One region of the Thauera butanivorans genome, then DNA from elsewhere that is predicted to be linked to it. Evidence: riboswitches for the same ligand, from Rfam matches in the RefSeq annotation. Region 1 holds a riboswitch; the other holds the start of a gene.

What was found. A riboswitch is a leader RNA that binds a small molecule or an ion and turns the genes downstream of it on or off. The one in region 1 is predicted to bind thiamine pyrophosphate.
Region 2: linked by a shared signal. The riboswitch ahead of thiD (bifunctional hydroxymethylpyrimidine kinase/phosphomethylpyrimidine kinase) and the one ahead of ACNQFN_RS13565 (hypothetical protein) in region 1 are both predicted to bind thiamine pyrophosphate.

The regions. Positions count from the first base shown of each region.
Region 1 is NZ_CP183038.1:2,792,777-2,803,797, reverse strand. Features, by position in the region: gene ACNQFN_RS13580 (antibiotic biosynthesis monooxygenase family protein) at 1-32, opposite strand, end outside; gene ACNQFN_RS13575 (SRPBCC family protein) at 271-717, opposite strand; gene ACNQFN_RS13570 (VOC family protein) at 737-1,153, opposite strand; TPP riboswitch at 1,484-1,575, shown strand; gene ACNQFN_RS13565 (hypothetical protein) at 1,644-2,726, shown strand; gene ACNQFN_RS13560 (acyl-CoA reductase) at 2,723-4,174, shown strand; gene ACNQFN_RS13555 (ABC transporter ATP-binding protein) at 4,185-4,931, shown strand; gene ACNQFN_RS13550 (ABC transporter permease) at 4,928-5,740, shown strand; gene ACNQFN_RS13545 (ABC transporter substrate-binding protein) at 5,759-6,772, shown strand; gene ACNQFN_RS13540 (SDR family oxidoreductase) at 6,774-7,559, shown strand; gene glpK (glycerol kinase GlpK) at 7,580-9,070, shown strand; gene ACNQFN_RS13530 (eCIS core domain-containing protein) at 9,244-11,021, opposite strand, start outside.
Region 2 is NZ_CP183038.1:3,701,282-3,712,302, reverse strand. Features, by position in the region: gene ACNQFN_RS17955 (acetone carboxylase subunit gamma) at 1-27, shown strand, start outside; gene ACNQFN_RS17950 (AMP-binding protein) at 97-2,088, shown strand; gene ACNQFN_RS17945 (sigma-54-dependent Fis family transcriptional regulator) at 2,524-4,488, shown strand; gene thiC (phosphomethylpyrimidine synthase ThiC) at 4,606-6,522, opposite strand; gene thiD (bifunctional hydroxymethylpyrimidine kinase/phosphomethylpyrimidine kinase) at 6,680-7,567, opposite strand; TPP riboswitch at 7,560-7,655, opposite strand; gene ACNQFN_RS17930 (surface-adhesin E family protein) at 7,752-9,326, shown strand; gene ACNQFN_RS17925 (protein-L-isoaspartate O-methyltransferase family protein) at 9,490-10,143, shown strand; gene ACNQFN_RS17920 (rhodanese-like domain-containing protein) at 10,154-10,477, shown strand; gene ACNQFN_RS17915 (TolC family outer membrane protein) at 10,504-11,021, shown strand, end outside.

The DNA of each region.
Region 1 (11,021 bases):
GGTTTGATGTGAATCTCGAACACGAAAATCATCGCCTGCCTCTCTACTGATCCGATGCAGCATGAACGTGCCAATCATACGTAGTGCTGTTCGACGCCAGACCTGTCTGAGCCAAAACGGCAATGCCCCCTTTGTCCAGGATGGAGCAGGCCGCCAGGCGGTTGAAGGAGTGGGGATTCCAGATGCGCGCGCTGAAGCGATGTTGCTTCAGACACGGGATATCCAGACACTGGACTTTCATTCCACCCACCGATGCGGACCCATGCGTGGCTAGTCGGGAATGTCGGGCTCGACGAGCGTGGCAAGCTGCAGCAGGGATTCCTGCCAGCCGAGGTAGCACATCTCGGCCGGGATGAGCTCGGGAATGCCGGCCTGCTCGATGCTGACCTCGGTCCCGCAGGATACCGCGCGCAGCTTCACGGTCACCCGCATTTCGCCGGGCAGGCCGGGATCGTCGAAGCGGTCGGTGTATTCGACGAATTCGCCGGGGACCAGCTTCAGGTACTCGCCGCCGAATGAATGGCTGTGGCCGGTCGAGAAGTTCTCGAACGACATCTTGAAGCTGCCGCCGACCTTGCCATCGAATTGATGGACGTGGCAGACGAAGCCGTAGGGTGGCAGCCACTTGGCCAGGGCCGCGCCGTGCGTGAAGGCGCGGTACACCTTGTCGGGCGTGGTGCGCAGGACGCGGTGGAGGTGGACGGTTCCGGTGCTCATGTTCGTGTCTCCTTCTGGCTCATTGCATGGAATGCAGGCCGATGCAGTTGCCCTCGGTATCCACCACCAGTGCGCAGAAGCCGTAGGGGCCGATGGCGAACTTGGGCTTGTGTACCTGGCCGCCGGCGGCTTCGACGCGCGACTGTTCGACGGCGCAGTCTTCGCAGCCGAAGTAAACCAGCGTGCCCCCGCCGCCGGACGAGACCTCGTCCATGCGGACCAGCATGCCGCCAGTACCGGGGGCATCCATGTCCATGGGAAAGCTCAGCATTTCCATGCCGCCGGTTTCGCACTCGGGCGCGGCCGGCTTAGATGCGGCCTGTTCAGGCGCAGCCAGCGGCTCCAGCGTGCACTGGAACACCGTTTCGTAGAATTTGCGCGCACGCGCCATGTCCTGAACGTAAATCTCGAACCAGACAACGGGATTGGCTTTCATGGGGAGCTCCGGTCGGTTGGGGGGAGGATACGGAGGCGCCGGCTGAGCACTCGCCGGAGCTTGCCTGCGCGGTAGCGGCGTCGAGTTTTTTCAACTCGTTCATGGTCTCGGGCGCCAAACCACAGGCAAACCTGGATGTGAGAGGCGAGGCGGGCGCGGGTGGTGACGGCTGTAGTGTGGACGGCGTTCACATCCTAGGATTTCAAATGGACAGTGTCCACATTGCAGATCCATGGGGCTGTAAGTTTATGTTTGCCAATATCCATTGGCCTGTTCGAGTCCCGGAAACAGCGTTTGTTCAGCATGTCGCCGGCACCATGCGGTAACATGGTTCCCGCTCCGGGGTGCACGCCAGTGCTGAGATCCATACCCGAGAACTTGAACCGGATCATGCCGGCGGAAGAAGAGCTTGGCCCTGACAGACCGTGCATTGATATGGCGGGCTCGGGGCACTTCGGAGCATCACGTCCCCGCTCTCGAAGGAAATTCCATGGACAAGGCCGCTTCGTTGCTTGCAGACCTGCTTGCTTTCATCGCGATGGATGGCTGCACCGACAAACAGTTCGACCAACTCGCGCTGCGGCTGTTTGCCTACCAGTACGAAAACAACGCGCTGTTCCGCAGCTTCTGCCAGCGGCGCGGCGCCACGCTGCGCAAGGTGAAGACCTGGAGCGACATCCCGGCCGTGCCAATCGATGCGTTCAAGGCCATGGAGCTGCGCAGCGAACCGGCCTTGCCAACCGAGCGCGTGTTCATGACCAGCGGCACCACGGGCCGCGCGGCGCGCGGGCGGCATTTCCATCCCAGGCTGGATGTCTATGACCTGTCGATGACGCGCAACTTCGCGCGGCGTTTCATGAGCGGGGCGCAGCGTCTGTCCATGGGCATCCTGTTTCCCGACGAGCAGGCCATGCCCAATTCCTCGCTCGCGCATTACCTGGCGCTGGCCAGATCCGAATTCGGCGCCGCGGACAGCCGTTGTTTCCTGACGCCCGAGGGCCTGGATCTGCCGGGCCTGTGCGCCGCGCTGGAGCAGGCCGAGCGGACGGGACGAGCCTATGCGCTGTTGGGCGCCAGTTTCAGCCTGGTGCATGTGATGGATGCGCTGCGCGAGCAGGGGCGCGGTTTCCGGCTGCCTGCCGGCAGCCGCATCCTCGACACGGGCGGCTACAAGGGCCAGTCGCGCGAGCTGCCGCTGGAAGATTTCTACGCCGGGCTGGAAGAGCTGCTCGGCGTGCCGCGCACGCACTGCATCAACATGTACGGCATGACGGAACTGAGCACGCAGTTCTACGACGACGGCAATGCCGTGCTGCCCTCGGTCAAGTCGGGGCCGCACTGGATCCGCTCGCGCCTGGTCGAGCCCGTCACGGGCCGCAGCGTGGCGCCTGGCGAGCGTGGCATCCTCGTGCACTGCGATCTGGCCAACTACAACTCGGTCACGACCATCCTGACCGAGGACGTGGGGCAATGGGCCGAGGGCGGCTTCCTGCTGCTGGGGCGCGCCGAGGGCGCGGTGGCCAAGGGCTGCTCGCTGGCCGTCGAGGAATTCGTGAAGGCGGCGGCCGCATGAAGGTGGAGCGGATCACGGCGGGCCATCTGCCTGGCCTGCGCGACGACGAGGTGCAGTGGCACGTGCTGCCTTTCGAGCGCGATGGTTTGCGGCTCGAAGTCTCCGTGCCCATGCTGACGGCCGCGCAGATGCAGGCACTGGCACAGCGCGTGCGCGGGGCGGCGGACCGGCATCTGAGGACGATGCCGGTGGCCGAAATCATCGACGTGATCGATCGCGCGATCGCCCGTCTGCTGGACCGCAACGATCCGTTCCGCCGCGAGGCCGAGGCCTGGCTGCCCGTGGTCAGCGGCTACGACGCGGACATGCTGCGGCTGGGGCTGACGGGCTACTTCAAGACCTTCCGCGCGCCACAGCTGCGCCGCTTCGTGGCCGAGGATTTCGCCAACCCCGCCGTCCTCGACGGTTTCCAGCCCGCGCCCAAGGGCGGCGCGGTGCGCGCCTTCGGTCCCGATCTGCTCGTGCATGTCTGGGCCGGCAACGTGCCTGCGCTGTCGCTGTGGAGCCTGGTCTGCGGCCTGCTGGTCAAGGCCCCCGGCATCGGCAAGCTGGCGAGTGCCGAGCCGCTGTTCGCGGGCTGGTTCGCGCGGCTGCTGGCCGAGGTGCATCCGCCGCTGGCCGATTGCCTGGCCGTGGTGTGGTGGCGTGGCGCCGGGGGCGAGGAAGTCGATGCGCTCTACGCCCAGGCCGACACGGTGCTGGCCTATGGCGGCAACGACACGCTGGCCGCGCTGCACCAGCGCCTGCCGATGACCGCGCGCTTTCTGCCGCACGGCCACAAGCTGGGCTTCGGCCTGGTCGGCGCAGCGGCGCTCGATGCGCTCAAGGCGCCCGCCGTCGCGCGGCTGGCGGCCTGGGACGTGATGCGCTACGACCAGCAGGGCTGCTACTCGCCCCATGTGTTCTATGTGGAGCGCGGCGCGCCGGTGCCGCCACGCGCCTTCGCCGACTACCTCGCGGCCGAGCTGGCGAATCTGCAGCAGCGCTTTGCACGCCGGCCCCTGGATCTGGCGGAAGGCGCCGCCGTCGCCAAATGGCAGCAGGCCGTGGAGTGGGGCAGCGACGATCAGGTGCTGATCGGGCCTGTGGATGCGCCCTGGAGCGTGGCCTACGGCGACAGCCTGCAAGCGCTGGCGCCGACTGCGCTGTACCGCACGATAACCGTGGTCGGCGTGGATCGCCTCGATGAGGTGGTGCCGGTGGTCGCAAAGCAGCGCGCGTTCCTGCAGACCGCCGGCATCGCGGCCTCGCCCGAGGAGCTGTACCGGCTGGCCGGTCTGCTGGGCGCGGCCGGCGTCACGCGCATCAGCGCCATCGGCGCCATGAGCATGCCCGAGGCCGGCTGGCATCACGATGGGCGCTTCAACCTGATCGACCTGGTGCGCATGACCGAGATCGAACAATCGGCCGAGGCGGCGGCGCAGCCCTTCGCCCCGTATGCGGACTGAAGGCGCGACCGTGGCGTTTCTGGACATCGAGAAGGTGGTGTTCACCTATCCCGGTCGCGCCCCGGTGGTCGACGGTGTGGACTGGCGCATGCAGGCCGGCGAGTTCCACTGCCTGCTGGGCCGCAGCGGCTGCGGCAAGACCACGCTGCTCAAGCTGGCTGCGGGCCTGCTGAAGCCGCAGTCGGGGCGCATCGTGCTGCGCGGCGGCGAACTGGCCGCACCCGGGCCGCAGGTGGGCTTCATGTTCCAGGCGCCCACGCTGCTGGATTGGTTGAGTGCGCTGGACAACGTGCTGCTGCCCGTATCGCTGCAACGCCGGCCCACGCCGCAGGATGCGCAGCGCGCGCTGCGATTGCTGGACCAACTGGGGCTCGCCAGTCATGCGCAGCATCACCCGCGCCAGCTTTCGGGGGGCCAGCAAAGCCGGGTGGCGCTTGCGCGGGCGCTGGTCCTCGAACCGCCGTTGCTGCTGCTCGACGAACCGTTTGCGGCGCTGGACGCGATCACGCGCGCCGAACTGCAGGACGATCTGCTGCGCACCTGCCGCGAGCGCGGCACGACGGTGCTGTTCGTCACCCACGACATCAACGAGGCCGTCTACCTGGGCGACCGCATCGCGCTGATGCATGGCGGGCGCATCGTGGAAAACTGGACGATCACGCTGCCCGCGCCGCGCACGCAGGCCATGCGCCACGGCCCGGCTTTCAACGACTACTGCGCCCGCGTGCGCGCTGCCATGGACGGGGCCGGCACATGAACCCGACGCCGATGCAGGCACGGCTGATGGCGGCCGCACTGTTCCTGGTCCTGCTGGGCCTGTGGGAGCTGGTGGTGCGGCAATGGGGGCTGTCGGCGCTGGTGCTGCCCGCGCCGTCGGCGGTGGTCCAGGCCTTGTGGTCGGGCCTGGCTTCGGGCTATTTCTGGCCGCACGTCCGGGCGACGCTGCAGGCCCTGTTCCTCGGGCTGGCGGCCGGCAGCATCGTGGGGCTGCTCGCGGGCATGGCGCTGGCCGAATCCGAATTGCTGGAGCGCGTGCTCAAGCCCTATGTGGTGGTCAGCCAGGTCGTGCCCAAGCTGGCGCTGGCGCCGCTGTTCGTGCTGTGGTTCGGCTTCGGCATGCTGCCCACGGTGCTGATCACGGCGCTGATCTGCTTCTTTCCGCTGATGGAGAACACGCTGACCGGCCTGCGCCAGACCGATGCCCAGCGGCTGCAGCTGTTTCGCATGCTGGGCGCCACGCGCTTGCAGACACTGCTGCGGCTGAAGCTGCCCATGGGCCTGCCCGCCATCCTTGCGGGGCTGCGCGTGGCCGTGGTGCTGGCGCTGGTCGGCGTCGTCGTGGCCGAGTTCATGGGTTCGAGCCAAGGCCTGGGCGCCGTGGTCATCGCCGCCCAGGGCATGATGGACACCACCCTGATGTTCGCGGCGCTGGTGCTCATCGCCGTCATCGGCCTGCTGCTGTACCAGGGCTGCCTTCTGTTGGAGCGCAGGCTGCTGCGTGCCCACGCCTTTCCCGCTTCGTCCCTGTCCGCTTCGTCCCCTCCGCGTTCGCGCGGCAACTCCTGACTGCCACGGGCAACTGCCATGCATACACCGGTCCAGCTTCCGTTCATCTCCCGCCGCCGCCTGCTCGGCGCCACTGCAGGCCTCGCCGGCCTGATGCTTGCCGGCGTCGGCTCGGCGGCTCCGGTCCAGGGCAGGATCCGCCTGGCGGGCTGGAGCAAGCCCATCAGCGAGATCACCAACATCCTCGCCGAGCCCGAGCACGGCTTTTTCAAGGCCCGGGGCGTGGAACTGGCCTACCTGCCCGGCGCGGGCGGCGGCGACGCCATCCGCAACCTGCTCAGCGGCCAGGCCGACGTGGCCTTCACCGACCCCGGGTCGTTGTTCATGGCGCTGGACAAGGGCGAGAAGCTGGTCGCCATCTACGATATCTATCCGCAGAACGTGTTCAACGTGGTCTCGCTCAAGTCGGCAGGCATCCGCAAGCCGGCCGACCTCAAGGGCAAGAAGATCGGCGTCTACAGCCTGTCCAGCGGCACACGCCTGAACCTGCTGGTGATGCTGCACCAGGCTGGCCTCGAGGAGTCGGACGTGAGCATCGTCGTCACCGGCCTGCTGAACTTCGCGCCGCTGATGCAGGGCCAGGTCGATGCCACGGCCGCCACCGACACGGGCCTGGCCGTGGGCCTGCGCAGGGGGCTGGCCGAGGTCGACGTGATGCACGTGCGCGACCATCTGAACATCTCCAGCGACATGTTCGTGGTGCGCGAGGGCACGCTGCGCCAGCAGCCGGATCTGCTCAAGGCCTTCCTGAAAGGCTACCGCGACAGCGCCGCCTGGATGATCGCCAACCCCGAGGAGGCCGCGACGCTGGCCGGCAAGTACGCCATCGACGGCACGCAGCGCGACATCAACCTCGACGTGATCCGCCTGCGCAACGCGGCCTCGCTGCCGACAGTGGAGGGCAAGGGCCTGGGCAGCTTCGACCTGGAGGCGCTGCAAAAGGGGGCCGACGCCTATCGTGCGCTCGGCCTGGTGCAGCGCCGGATCGAGGTGGCGGAAGTGGTCGATACCAGCCTGCTGCCGGAGGCCTGAGATGGACCAGCCATCTGGACTGAGCCTGCGCGGCAAGGTGGTGCTGGTCACGGGAGCGGGCCGCGGCATAGGCGCGGCCATCGCCACCGCGTTCGCGCGCGAGGGGGCGACGGTGGCCGTCAACTACCTGGCCAACGAGGAGGCGGCAGCCCGGACCGTGGCGGCCTGCCAGGCCGCCGGCGGCGACGCCTGGGCGGTCAAGGCCGACGTCGGCTCGGAGTCCGCCGTACAGGCCATGGCCGAAGACATCGCACGCGAGGCCGGGGGGATCGATGTCGTGGTCAACAACGCCTTCAAGCCCTATGCCTTCGACCCTGAGCGCCGCAGCCGCTTCGACGACCTGGACTGGCGCGATTACCAGGCCCAGTTCGACGGCGCCGTGGGCGCAGCCTTCAAGGTCTGCCGCGCGGTGCTGCCGCTGATGCGCCGGCGCGCGCGGGGCAGCATCGTCAATATCGTCACCAACCTCGTCGAGCACCCGGTCGTGCCTTACCATGACTACACCACGGCCAAGGCCTCGCTGGTGGCCTTCAGCCGCAATCTGGCCGGCGAGCTGGGGCCCGTGGGCATCCGCGTCAACTGCGTGGCGCCGGGCCTGGTCTATCCTACTCAGGGCACGCAGAATACCCGGGAGTCGTTTCGCGAGTCGCTGATGGCAGCCACGCCGCTGAAGCGCCTGGCGCGGCCCGAGGATGTCGCCGGGCCGGTGCTGTTCCTGGCCTCGGAACTCAGCAGCTTCATGACGGGACAGGTGCTGTTCGTGGATGGCGGCCTGGTGATGCGGTGACTCTTCAGGAGCCAAAGGCCATGACCTACCTGCTTGCTCTCGACCAGGGAACCTCCAGCTCGCGCGGCATCGTCTTCGACGAACGCGGCCATATCGTCGCCCAGGCGCAGCAGGAGCTGCCGCAGATCTATCCGCGCCCCGGCTGGGTGGAACACGACCCGATGGAAATCTGGCGTACCCAGCTCGCCACCGCGCAGCAGGCGCTGCGGCTGGCCGGTATCGGCGCCAGGGACGTGCGCGCCCTGGGCATCACCAACCAGCGCGAGACCACGGTGCTGTGGAACCGCAGGACCGGCCGGCCGGTGCACCACGCCATCGTCTGGCAGGACAGGCGCTCCGAGCCGATCTGCACCGCCTTGCGCGAACAGGGCTGCGCCGAGCTCATCCAGCAGAAGACCGGCTTGCTGATCGATGCCTACTTCTCGGCCACCAAATTGCAATGGCTGCTGGACGAGCTGCCCGGCGCGCGTGCGGCGGCCGAGCGCGGCGAGCTCGCCTTCGGCACCGTCGATAGCTGGCTGATCTGGCAGCTCACCGGCGGGCGCCGCCACGTGACGGACGTCAGCAACGCCAGCCGCACGATGCTGTTCGACGTGCGCAGCAACCAGTGGGACGACGAACTGCTCGCACTGCTGCGCATTCCGCGTGCGCTGATGCCCGAGGTGCTGCCCTCCAGCAGCGATTTCGGCCGGACCGTGCCCGAACTGCTCGGCGATGCGATCGCCATCGGCGGCGTGGCGGGCGACCAGCAGAGCGCGTTGTTCGGCCAGGCCTGCTTCACCGCCGGCATGGCCAAGAACACCTACGGCACGGGCTGCTTCATGCTCATGCACACGGGCGGCAGCTTCCAGCGCAGCGAGAACGGTCTGCTGAGCACCAGCGCCGCGCAAACCGGCAGAACACCCGAGTACGCGATGGAAGGCAGCGTGTTCGTCGGTGGCGCCGTGGTGCAGTGGCTGCGCGACGGGCTGCGTGCCATCTCGGCCAGCAGCGAGGTGCAGTCGCTCGCCGAAAGCGTGCCCGACTCGGGCGGCGTGATGATGGTGCCGGCCTTCACCGGCCTGGGCGCGCCGTACTGGAAGCCCGAGGCGCGCGGCACCATCACGGGCCTGACCCGCGGCACCACGCTGGCCCACGTTGCCCGTGCGGCGCTCGAATCCATTGCCTACCAGAGCGCGGCCTTGCTGCAGGCCATGAGCCGCGATGCCGTGGCCCAGGGCGGCAGCCCGGTCAGTGAGCTGCGTGTCGATGGCGGCGCCTGCGTGAACGATCTGCTGATGCAGTTCCAGGCCGACCTGCTCGGCATTCCCGTGGTGCGCCCGGCGGTGGTGGAGACGACGGCGCTGGGCGCGGCTTATCTCGCGGGGCTTTCCAGTGGCGTGTACGCGGGCACGGCAGAACTGTCCGAACTCTGGCGTGCCGAGCGGCGCTTCCTGCCCACGCTGGCACGCGACCAGGCCGAGGCGCTGATGGCGCGCTGGGAGCATGCGGTGGCGCAGGCGACGCTCTGATCGTTTCATCATGTCTGTCGACATTCCGCCGGCTTTCGTGCCGATCATCCTGGGCGGCCGGCTCGGCTCCTTCTTCGTGCTGATGCCTGCCCGGACTTCGTGCCGGTGTTCCTGATCGACGATCGCCGCCGGCGCGGAGAGGTCCGCGCGCTGCTGCCGAGGCGGCAGGTGGGTCAGAAAAGCTGCGCGCCGAGCTGGTCGACCAGTGCGACGGGATCGACATCGGGTATCTCGAATTCGAGATCGTCGAGCGAAAGGTCGAAAGGCTCGCCTTCGCGATAGGTGATCGGGAAGCGCACGCCGAATTCGAGGCCTGAGCCGAGCTCGACGGCGGCGAGTTCGATGCGCTCGTCGTACAGGCTGGCGCCGAGCGCGGTGACGGCGACGTAGCCGGACACGTCGAAGCGGAAGCTGGGCTGGGCGTGGAGCGCCGCCTCGGCATCGACCTCCAGGCCCTGCGAGGGCATCCAGTCGATATGCACGCCGGCCTCGGCGGCGCCCGAGATGCCCAGCGTGCCGCCGATCTCCAGGCCGCCGGTCGCGCTCGCGCCGGTGATGCCGAGGCCGACGCCGGCGCGGGCGCCCAGGCGGAGGCCGGCCTGCGCCGGCACCTTGAGATGGGCGTCGCCGGTGACGTGGGTGTTTTCCTCGTGCGCGGGGTTGTACTCGATGCCGACCCGCAAGCGCTCGAACGCGCCCGGGCCGATGCTGGCGTTCGCGCTCAGGTTGCCGCCGACTTCGGCGACGACGCCGGGGATGATCGGAATCTGCGTCGACAGGCCGAACAGGCGCTTGTCGTATTCGAGCCTGGAGAAGATTTCGAGCTGGCCGGGCAGCGCGATTTCGCCCGAGACGGTGATCTCGCCGTTCGGATCGAGCCGCAGGCCGGCCGTCCCCTGCAGCCACGGTGCGATGCGCACGGTCGCCGAGCCGCTGCCGTACACGATGATGGGCGCGCCGGGTGCCGCATCGCCGCTGGGCTGGCCGTCCTCGCCGATGCTGCGGTTGGTGGCGCCGGCGCTGATCTGGCCGGACAGCATGCCGCGGCTGAAGGCGCCGCTGAAGCCGGCATCGAAGGCGCCGTCGTCGTAGGTGACGGAGAGTTCGGAATCGACGCCCGGAATCGCCGGCTGCGCCGTGCCGCTGGCCGAGACTTTCCATCCGCCGTCGGACTGCTCGCACTCGACGTGGATGGAGCCGGAGCGGATCGCCGGATTGGCCGCGAGCTGGACGTCGCCGGCGATGTTCAGGCCCTTGTCGCCCTGCGTGATCGCGATCGAGGCCTCATCGACGCCGGGCACCGAAAGCGCCGCGCTGCCGGCGAAGGCCCAGCGGCCTTCGTCGACGCTGACGGTCGCGGTCGCGCTTTCGATGCCGCGGATCTTGTCCGGCGTGTCGATGCCTATGGTGCCGTCGGCGCCGAACTGGCCGTTGCGCCACCATGCGCGCACCCGGGCGCGGTCGAACAAGGAGGGCTCGAAGGTGAAGCCGCCTTCGAACACGGGGCCGCCGGTCGTCGACGTCGACGCGGCAAGCTCGCCGCTGCCCGCGCCTTCGATCGAGAAGAGGATCTGGCCGCCGGCACCCAGGCCGCGCGTGGTCGAATAGAAGATGTTGACGTAGGCGTCGTCGATGGTGGTGCGCGGGATCGGCAGGCTGACCTGATCGGGGCCGTAGTCGAGCGAGAAAGTCAGGTCGCGCCCGCGCAGGCGCACGGTGATCGGCGCATCGAGGATCGGAATCGACGGCGTCAGCGTGCCTTCGGCGGAAAGCTCGCCGTCCTCGGTCGAAACGCTTTCGAACAGTACCGGGCTGAGCTTGCTGTATTCGAGCTTGAGCGCCGGCAGCGCGGAAGGGTAGCCGCAGTATTCGCCGTCGCCGTTCAGCGAGACCGTGAGCTCGGGGGTTTCAGGCTGCCAGTCGGGGGGCAGATCCCACTTTGCCGCCATCG
Region 2 (11,021 bases), 910 kb from region 1:
CTGCCGGTGCCGGAACGCGCCGACTGAGGTCCATGTCGCGGCACGGCGGGCCTGGTGGGGCGCCGTGCCGCTTTCGATTTCGCGAAAGGAGACAGCATGGAAACCTGTGTCGGCAGCGGCATCTACTTCGAGGACACCGCACTCGCACGCTTCATCCGGCACTATGGCCACGTCGACCTCGCCGGCCTGCATGCCTGCGCCGCCGAAGAGCCGGCGCGCTTCTGGGCCGAGGTCGAAGAGGCGCTCGGCCTGCGCTGGACGCGGCCATACCGGCAGGTGCTCGACCTGGACGGCGGGCCGGCCTGGCCGCGCTGGTTCGTCGGCGGAGAACTCGACCTGCACGACAATCTGCTCGGCCGTATAGCACGTGACGACCCAGGACGCCCGGCGCTGTCGTGGGAAGGCGACGACGGCAGCCTGCGGCTGCTCGACTATGCCGCGCTCGACGAGGAAGTGCGGCGGCTCGCGACCGGGCTGGCGGCGCTCGGCGTCGGTCACGGCGAGCGTGTGGCGATGTACCTGCCGATGGTGCCGGAGACGGCGGCCGTGCTGCTTGCCTGCGCCCGCCTCGGTGCCATCGCGCTGCCGCTGTTTTCAGGTTATGGCGCCGACGCGGTGGCGAGCCGGCTGCGGGACAGCGGCGCGAGGCTGCTGGTGTGCGCCGATGCCTATCTGCGCCGCGGGCGCTGGGTCGACATGCTCGGCGAAGCGCGCAGGGCGGCAGCGGACTGCCCGGCGCTCGCCGATCTGCTGGTCGTCGGCCGCAAGGGCGGCGGGGTGGCGCCATCGCAGGGCGCGCGGCGCTGGCGCGAAACCGGCTACCGGGCGCTGATCGCGCGCAGCGCCCCGCAGCAGGGGGCAGCGTCCCACGCCGCCGAGACGCCGCTGATGATCCTGTACACCTCGGGCACGACGGGGCGGCCGAAGGGCGTGATCCACACCCATGCCGGTTTCCCGCTGAAGGCGGCGCAGGACATGATGATGGCCTTCGACCTGGGGGCGGGCGACCGCATCTGCTGGATCACCGACATGGGCTGGATGATGGGCCCCTGGCTGGTGTTCGGCGGCCTGCTGCGCGGCGCCACCCTGATGCTGTTCGAAGGCACGCCCGACCATCCGCGGCCGGATCGCCTGTGGCAACTGGCCGAGCGCCACCACCTCAGCCACCTTGGCCTGTCGCCGACGCTGGTCCGGCTGCTGATGGCCGAAGGTGAGGCGGGGCTGCCGGCACCCGGCGCGCTCGCCGGCCTGCGGATGTTCGGCTCCACCGGCGAGCCCTGGAACGAGGCGCCCTGGCGCTGGCTTTTCGAGCGCGTCGGCGAAGGGCGCTGCCCGATCATCAACTATTCCGGCGGCACCGAGATCGGCGGCGGCATCCTCGGCTGTTTCGCCGGTCTGCCGCAGAAGCCTTGCGGCTTCACCGGGCCGATTCCGGGAATGGTCGCCGATGTCGTCGATGCCGCCGGGCGGAGCCTGCGCGCGCTGCCGGGCAGCGGCACCGGCGCCGAGGTCGGCGAACTCGTGCTGCGCGCGCCCTGGCCGGGCATGGCGGCCGGCTTCTGGCAGGACGAGGCACGCTACCTCGATGCCTACTGGTCGCGCTTTCCCGGCCTGTGGGTGCATGGCGACTGGGCGCGGGTTGATGCCGGCGGCCACTGGTTCATCGAGGGCCGCAGCGACGATACGCTGAAGATCGCCGGCAAGCGCGTGGGCCCGGCCGAGTACGAATCGGCCCTGGTCGATCATGAGCTGGTCAAGGAGGCGGTCGCGGTCGGCGTGCCCGATCCGCTCAAGGGCGAGACGGTGGTGTGCTTCGTGACGCTGGCGGCAGCCGGAGGCGCGGAGGACTGGGGCGCGTCCGAGCGCGCCCTGCGCGCGCATGTCGGCGAACGCCTCGGCAAGCCGCTGGCGCCTGCCCGGGTGCATCGTGCGGCGGCACTGCCGCGTACGCGCAACGGCAAGATCCTGCGCCGCCTGGTGCGCGCCGTTTATCTCGGCGAGGCGCTGGGCGACCTGAGTTCGCTGGAGGACCCGGCCGCGCTGGAGGCGATCCGTGCCTGCCTTCCGCCGTCCGCGCCGAACGCCTGAAACGTACGGTATTCGAACGCCGGCGGGCGGATGACCGTCCGATTTCCGTACGGCCGTCCGCCCGCCGCAGGGTGTTCCCGCCGTCCATCGGGCTTGCGCCGTCCGCTCCTGCGGCTTGAGATGCCCGAACTGCTGGGCTTCCGCGCGTGTTGCCGGGGGAGATCGCCCGGCACATGGCTCCTGGCATCTGGTTTGCTATGCTTCAGCACGAGCCGCGCGCCGCCGCCGGTACGGTTGCGGCGCGGCTCATCGCGTCGTCGTCCGACGACTCCGACGGCAAGACCCGGAACCGGGGCGGCAGAATCCACAAGGGGCCCATCCCTCTGGCCGCATACAGCGGCCCGCCGCGTCGCGTTTCGCGAGGAGGAGACATTGAACTCATTGCGCATGCCCGACGGGCAGAAGTTTTCCGATCCCTGTAATGATGCTGATGTCATGGATGCGTGGGAGCGCTTCCTCAGCGGTAGCGCCGTGCCCTCCGATGCGCTGCGCAGCCTGGTCGACGGCTCCTGGCAGCGCTGCCAGCGGCACAACGTCGATCCGGACAAGTCCTGTGCGCCGCCGCCGGTGGCGGAGTCCGCGCTGGCCTCGCTCTGCCAGCGCCACAGCGGGCTGCTGCAGGCAAGCGCGCCGGTGATGGCCTGTGCGCGTGATTTTCTCGCCGAGACCGGTACCGTGATGGCGCTTGCCGATACCAGCTCGACCATCCTGACGATGGAGGGAGACAACCCCACCATGGGTTCGGCCGAATCCATCCACCTGCTGCCCGGCGTGTCGTGGAGCGAGCGTATCTGCGGCACCAACGCCATCGGCACTGCGCTCGCCGTGGGCCAGCCGGTGCAGATCCACTCTGCGGAGCACTACTGTGCGGGCATCAAGCGCTGGACCTGTTCGGCCACCGTGATCCGCCACCCGCAGGACGGCGAGATCCTGGGCGTGGTGGACGTGTCGGGATTGTCCGAGACCTACAGCCGCCAGAGCTTGGCGCTGGTCGTCACCACGGCGAGCCGCATCGAGAGCCGGCTGACCCTGCTCGAAATGGAGCGGCGCTACCACCTGCTGGAGGCCGCGCTGCCGCACTGGGCTGGCGGCACCGACGGCGTCGTGCTGTTCGACCACCGTGGTTATCCGATCAAGGCTAACGAAAACGCGCAGGCGGCGATTGCCGCCTTGGGCGCCGATCTCGATCTTGCCGCGCCGCGGCGGATTCCGGCGCTTGCGCTGGAAGGCGGCGGCCAGGCGCTGCCGGCATGGCTGCAGTCTGCATGGTTGCAGCCGGTGAGCCGCCGTGGCGAACGCCTGGGCACCCTGATGATCGTGCCCTTGCCGCGCCTCGGCCGGGCGCGGGCGGCCGGGCCGATGCGTGAGTTGGCCGGGGAGGCCACCGTGCGCAGCCCGCGCGCGACGGAAACGCCTGCCGGCTTCGGCGGCGTCGTCACGGCCGATGCCGGGCTTCGCGAGGCCCTGCGCAAGGCCAGCCAGCTCGCGCGCTCGCGGGTTCCGGTGCTGCTGCTGGGCGAGACCGGAGCAGGCAAGGAGGAGTTCGCGCAGGGCCTGCACAAGGCCAGCCCTTTCAGCGACGGCCCCTATGTGGCCTTGAACTGCGGCGGCCTGTCGCGCGAGCTGCTGGCAAGCGAACTGTTCGGCTATGTCGACGGCGCGTTCACCGGCGCGCGCAAGGGTGGGCTGGTGGGCAAGATCGAGGCGGCCAACGGCGGCACCCTGTTCCTCGACGAGATCGGCGAGATGCCGCTCGACCTGCAGCCGCATCTGCTGCGCGTGCTGGAACAGGGTGAGATCTACCGCCTGGGCGAGAACGTGCCGCGCAAGGTCACATTCCGCCTGGTCGCGGCGACCCATCGCGATCTGCGCCAGGAAGTGGCGGGCGGCCGCTTCCGCATGGATTTCTACTACCGTGTGGCGGTGACCTCGATCCGCATCCCGGCACTGCGCGAGCGCGGCGGCGACGTGCGCCTGCTTGCTGCCCACTTCGTCGAGTTGTTCCGGGAGCGCCATGGGCTGGGGCCGCGCTGGCTCAGCGAGCCGCTACTCGCCGCGCTGGAGGTCTATGCCTGGCCGGGCAATGTGCGCGAACTGCGCAATGTCATCGAGAGCATGCTGCTGATGAGCGAGAGCGAGGTGCTCGGTATCGAGGCCCTGCCGCCGGAACTGAGGGCTGCCGGCGCCGAGCCGGCCGATGAGCACAGGACATCGTTGCCGGCACCTGCCGTGCGCAGCATCGCCACGGGCGAGGCGGAGCTGATCCGCAGCGCCATCTCCGCTACGCGCGGCAATCTGACGAAAGCGGCGCGCGAACTGGACATCGCGAAGAGCACGCTGTACCAGAAGCTGCGGCAGTACGGCCTGGAAAATGAGGTCAAGCGCGAGCGCGGCCGTTAGCAGACGGGGCCAGCAGGGAGGGTGGGGCGGCATTTGCTCCAGAAGGTGCGGCGCGGCAAAGGGGGCGCAGCCCCCTTTGCCGTTGACGGCTGGACCTTGCGGGTTCGGCCGCCGCGTTCAGACGTTCCGGTAAACCTCGGCACCGGATTTCACGAACTCCACTGCCTTCACCTCCATGCCTTTCTTCAGTGCGTCGGCTTCGGCGATGCCCTGGGCGGCGGCGAAGTCGCGCACGTCCTGGGTGATCTTCATCGAGCAGAAGTGCGGTCCGCACATCGAGCAGAAGTGGGCGACCTTGGCCGAATCCTTGGGCAGGGTCTCGTCGTGGAATTCACGCGCCTTGTCGGGGTCGAGGCCGAGGTTGAACTGGTCTTCCCAGCGGAACTCGAAGCGTGCCTTGCTCAAGGCGTTGTCGCGGATCTGTGCGCCCGGATGGCCCTTGGCCAGGTCGGCGGCGTGGGCGGCGAGCTTGTAGGTGATGATGCCTTCCTTGACGTCCTGCTTGTTGGGCAGGCCCAGGTGCTCCTTGGGCGTGACGTAGCACAGCATCGCGGTGCCGTACCAGCCGATGGTGGCCGCGCCGATGCCGCTGGTGATGTGGTCGTAGCCCGGCGCGATGTCGGTGGTCAGTGGCCCCAGGGTGTAGAAGGGCGCTTCGTGGCACTGTTCGAGCTGCAGGTCCATGTTCTCGCGGATCAGGTGCAGCGGCACGTGGCCCGGGCCTTCGATCATCACCTGCACGTCGTGCTTCCAGGCGATCTGGGTCAGTTCGCCCAGAGTCTTGAGTTCGCCCAGCTGCGCTTCGTCGTTGGCGTCGTAGATCGAGCCAGGGCGCAGGCCGTCGCCGAGGCTGAAGGCCACATCGTAGGCCTTCATGATCTCGCAGATTTCCTCGAAGCGTTCGTACAGGAAGCTTTCCTTGTGGTGGGCCAGGCACCACTTGGCCATGATCGAGCCGCCGCGGCTGACGATGCCGGTCATGCGGTTGGCGGTCAGCGGCACGTAGCGCAGCCGCACGCCGGCGTGGATGGTGAAGTAGTCCACGCCCTGCTCGGCCTGTTCGATCAGGGTGTCGCGGAAGATTTCCCAGGTGAGTTCCTCGGCCTTGCCGTTGACCTTCTCCAGCGCCTGGTAGATCGGCACGGTGCCGATCGGCACCGGACTGTTGCGGATGATCCATTCGCGCGTTTCGTGGATGTTCTTGCCGGTCGACAGGTCCATCACGGTGTCGCCGCCCCAGCGGATCGCCCAGGTCATCTTGTCGACTTCCTCGCTGATCGAGGAGCCCAGCGCCGAATTGCCGATGTTGGCGTTGATCTTCACCAGGAAGTTGCGGCCGATGATCATCGGTTCGGTTTCGGGGTGGTTGATGTTGTTGGGGATGATGGCGCGGCCGCGGGCGACTTCGTCGCGGACGAACTCGGGCGTGATCTCGGCGACCAGGCTGGCGCCGAAGCTCTGGCCCGGGTGCTGGCGCAGCAGCATCTCGGCCATGCGCTGGCCCTTGGGGCCGGTGGCGCGCAGCAACTCGATGTAGCGGGCGCGGTTCAGGTTCTCGCGGATGGCGATGTATTCCATCTCGGGGGTGATGATGCCGCGGCGGGCGTAGTGCATCTGGGTGACGTTGGCGCCGGCCTTGGCACGCCGCGGCTTGCGGTGCAGGCCAGGAAAGCGCAGTTCGTCGAGCGCCTCGTCGGCGGCGCGCTGGCGGCCGAATTCGGAGGACAGGTCGGGCAGCACTTCGGTGTCGCCGCGCTCCTCGATCCAGTCCTGGCGCAGCGCGGGCAGGCCGGAGCGGATGTCGATCTTCGCGGCCGGGTCGGTATAGGGGCCGGAACAGTCATAGACGAAGATCGGTGGGTTGGGCTCGGCGCCGAAGGAAGCCGGGGTGTCGCTCTGGGTGATCTCGCGCATCGGCACGCGGATGTCCGGGCGCGAACCTTCGACGTAGATCTTGCGCGAGTTGGGCAGCGGTGCAATGGCGGCTTCGTCGACGTGGGCGGATGAGGCGAGGAATTTTTCCGGGGCGTTCATGATGGGTGTCTCCGTGTTGGGTGTTTGAATCGTGTACTGCAGGATGGAACAGGGAAAACAGGCTGCACCGTCAGCGTGGAATGCGGCGATATGGCGATGCGGCGGGGAGGGCAGCGGGCGCGCTGCGGACCTTCTCGGTGTGGGGCGCCGGAGGCGCTCAGTCCGAGCCGTTCCGTGCGCGCCACAGCGCGTGGAAGTGATGGACCGGTCCATGGCCGCTGCCTGCCGCCAACTGGTCTGCATGCGCGATCGCATTCACCAGCCATTGGCGGGCATGGCGTACCGCGGTTTCGACCGGGCGGAAGCCGCCCGCCGTCTGGGGCAGCAGCGCGGCGATGGCCGAGCTCAGCGTGCAGCCGGTACCGTGGGTGTTGCGGGTGTCGATGCGTCGGGCGGGCAGTTCGACCATGCGGTCGCCGTCGAACAGCAGGTCGGTCAACTCGTCGCCCGGCAGGTGGCCGCCCTTCAGCAGCACCCAGCGTTCGGACGACAGCGGCAGCAGTTCGCGCAGGCGCTCGGCGGCGCGGTACATTTCCTTGACCGATTCCGGGGCGCGCTGCTCGAGCAGCACGCCGGCCTCGGGCAGGTTGGGGGTGATCATGAAAGCCTGCGGGAACAGCGCCTCGCGCATCATCGCGATCGCGCTTTTCGCCAGCAGGCTGTCGCCGCTCTTGGCCACCATGACCGGATCGAGCACGACCCTGGCGGCCTGCCAGTGGGCGAGGCGGTCGGCGACAGCGGCGGTGACTTCGGCGCTGCCGAGCATGCCGATCTTGGTGGCATGCAAGCGGACGTCGGCGAACAGGGTGTCGATCTGCAGGCGCAGGAAATCGGTCGGCGGTACATGCACACCGGTCACGGCCTGCGTATTCTGCGCGGTCAGTGCCGCGACCACGCCGCAGCCGTAGGCGCCGAGCGCGGAGAAGGTCTTGATGTCGGCGAAGACGCCTGCACCGCCGGATGGGTCGATGCCGGCGATCGAGACGACGTTCGGAATGTGGGATGGGCTGCTGGCCGCAGCCGCGGATGATGCAGGTGAGTTCATGATTCCGTTTCCCTACGCCGGTGCGAGCCGGATCAGGTTCCAAGGGTGTATCTCAGCCCATGCGCCACGGGCACCCCCAACGAGAGCGGCAGACGATACTGCATGTGCTTGCGTGTGGCAAGGGTCTCAAGATTTCGGCGGCGAAGTCGTTTAGGATCGTACCGATCCGAATCCGGCTGTTTCGATGAAACCGTTCCGTCTCCTTCTGGTGGCTTTGCTGGCCGCCGTGCCCTTGCAGGACGCACTTGCCGCCGACTGGCAACTGGTGCTGAGCGATCGCAGCCGGCGTGTCGAAATCGATCGCGCCAGCATCTTCTCGTCCGACCGCGGCACCAAGGTGTCGTGGGGCAGAGTGGTCCTGGGCAGGGCGGAGGCGGTGTCTTCCGGTTACGCCACGATCAAGGCGCTGAACCGCTATGACTGCCAGAACCGGACTTTCGCCACCGTCAAGCGTGTCTATCTGGACGTCGACGACAACATCGTGCGCGAGGAGCCGGTTGCGGATGCGAAGCCCCTGCAGGTGACGCCGGGTTCGGTGGATGAACGGATGTGGCGCGAAGTGTGCGGCCCGCCATCCTCCGCCGACATCCGGAAGGTGGCGGGCGAGATCCAGAAGCTGGCCGAGAAGGCCGGGCCGCAGACAGTCGCCGCCAAGTCTGCCGAGCGGCCGCAGCCTGCCGGAGAGGCTGCCCGTCCCGGCCCGATCGAGGCGCGCGACGTTTCGGCGCAGCCGCTCCGTGCGATGGATGCGCAGCCACCGCAGGCGTCGATCGTTCCAGGCTTGCCCAGCATCAAACCGGCCAAGCCTGATCCGCAAGCCGTGGAGCGGGAGGCGCCCCGCGCCCCGGAGTCCGCGCCGCAGCGCCAGGCCGGACGTCCCGTGCCTGCAACTGCCGTGCAGAAAGCGAAGCCGGGCGTTGCGCGCAAAGCGTCCGTGAGCGAGGCAGCTAGGCCGGGTTCCACGCCGCCGGCCCGGCCGTCAGCGGGAACGGGGCAGGCGCTCGCGGCGAAGCCGACGGGCGAGGTGGCAGAGGATGATCCGCTGGAGGCGCTGCTGCAGGCCCGGCGCAGCAAAGCGGTGGGGCCGGGCTGGAGCTACGACGGCGACACCGGCCCCGAAGCCTGGGGGCGGCTGCGGCCCGACTGGCGCATCTGCAGCGAGGGGCGGCGCCAGTCGCCGATCGATCTGCGCGAAGGCCTGGCAGTCGATCTGGCTCCGGTCAAGTTCCATTACCACGCCAGCGGCTTCCGCATCAGCGATACGGGCAACACGCTGCAGGTCGATGTCGGCGGCGGCATGGGCATGGAGGTGCGGGGCGTCCGCTACGAACTCGAGCGCTTCACGCTTCACCGCCCGTCGCAGGAGCGCATCGGCGGCATGGCCTACGACATGGCGATGTACCTCGAACATCGCAGCGCCGGCGGCGACATCGCGATGCTGGCCGTGCAACTGACGGTCGGCACGGAGCCCAACGCGCTGCTGCAGACGCTGTGGAACAACCTGCCGCTCGATCGCGGCCGCGAGTACGTGCCCGATGCGGCCATCGATCTGGCCACCTTCGTGCCGTCCGATCCAGCCCATTTCCTTTACCTGGGCTCGTTGCCGACGCCGCCCTGCACCGAGGACGTGGTGTGGGTGGTGATGAAGACGCCGGTGGAGATGAGTGCCGATCAACTCGCCATCTTCAGCCGCCTTTATGCGCGCAATACGCGGCCGATCCAGCCGACCAACGGCCGCCTGGTGCTCGAGTCGCGTTGAGTTCGCGTGCCTGGCATGTGCGGTTTCGCTTGCCGTGCTTCGTCCGCGATCCATTCCCGTCGTGGGGCATCAACTGCGTTAGAATGACGCGGTTTTGCCACAATGGACGGCGTATCGAATCAGCGTCCGCCAAGAGTCCGCCTATTTTCGCCGGGAGCACTTGATGAACTTCGAAAAAGCACGCTTCAACATGGTCGAGCAGCAGATCCGCCCCTGGGAGGTGCTGGATCAGGACGTGCTCGATCTCCTGATGACGGTCAAGCGCGAGGAATTCGTGCCGGCGGAGGCACGTGCGTTGGCATTCGCCGACGTCGAGATCCCGATCGGCTGTGGCCAGGTGATGCTGAAGCCGGTCATCGAAGGCAAGGTGCTGCAGGCGCTGCAACCGGCGAAGTCCGACTCCGCGCTCGAGATCGGCTCCGGCTCCGGCTTCTTCGCCGCCCTGCTGGCCGCGCGCTGCGAATGGGTGCGGACGATGGAAATCGAGCCCGAACTGGTCAGGCTCGCTTCCGCCAACCTGGCGCGCAATGGCGTCGAGAACGTCATCGTCGCCCAGGGCGACGGCATCGACGGCTGGCCCGAGCGTGCGCCCTACGACGTGATCGTCGTTTCGGGCGGCGTGCAGTATGTGCCGCAGGCGCTGCTGGAGCAGCTCAAGGTCGGTGGCCGCCTGTTCGCCTTCGTCGGCGAGGCCCCGGTGATGAAGGCCCGCCTGATCACCTGCGAAGGTGAAGGGCGCTTCCGCACCGAAGACATCTTCGAAACCGTCGTGCCGATGCTGCAGAACGCATCGCGCCGCGACAGCTTCAGCTTCTGAGCTGCCGCCGATGCGACAGATCGGCCCGCGCGACCTGGCGGAGCGCCTGAATGATGCATCCCGGGAAGCGCCGCTACTGCTCGACGTGCGCGAGCCCTGGGAGTTCGAACTGTGCCGCGTCGCCGGTTCAGTGCCGATGCCGATGGGCAGCGTGCCCGCGCGTCTTGCCGAACTGGATCGTGAGCGCGAGACGATCGTGATCTGCCACCACGGCGGGCGCAGCGCTCAGGTGTGCATGTTCCTCGAACACCAGGGCTTCACCAGGGTCATCAACCTGGCAGGCGGCGTTGCCGGCTGGGCGGCACAGGTCGATCCGGGCATGCCGCGATACTGAGCGGCAGCCTGTCTCCGGAGGCTCGAGTGAATCGCATCTTGGCAATCTGTCTGTCCGCGCTGTTTTCAGGTGGCGCCCTGGCGGCCGATCTGATGCAGATGTATCAGGAGGCGCTGGCGAACGACGCGAAATTCTCCGCTGCTCGCGCGCAGTTCGAGGCAGGGCAGGAAAGGGTGGCACAGGGGCGCGCCGGCCTGTTGCCGCAGATCGGCCTCAATGCCGATGCAAGCTGGAACGACAGCGAGATCGAGGCCCGCGCCGGCAGGACGTCCGGCGACTACGACAGTCGTGGCTACGGCGTCCAGCTCACCCAGCCATTGTTCCGCTGGCAGAACTGGGTGCAGTTCAAGCAGGGCGAACTGCAGACCGCGCTTGCCGGCGCCCAGTTCGATGCGCAGCGGCAGGAACTGGTGCTGCGCGTCGCCGAAGCCTATTTCGACGTGCTCAACGCCCAGGATGCGGTGGAAGCGGTGAGCCAGCTGCGCACCGCGGCGGGTGAGCAGCTGGAACTGGCCAGGACCAGCTTCGAAGTCGGTACGGTGAC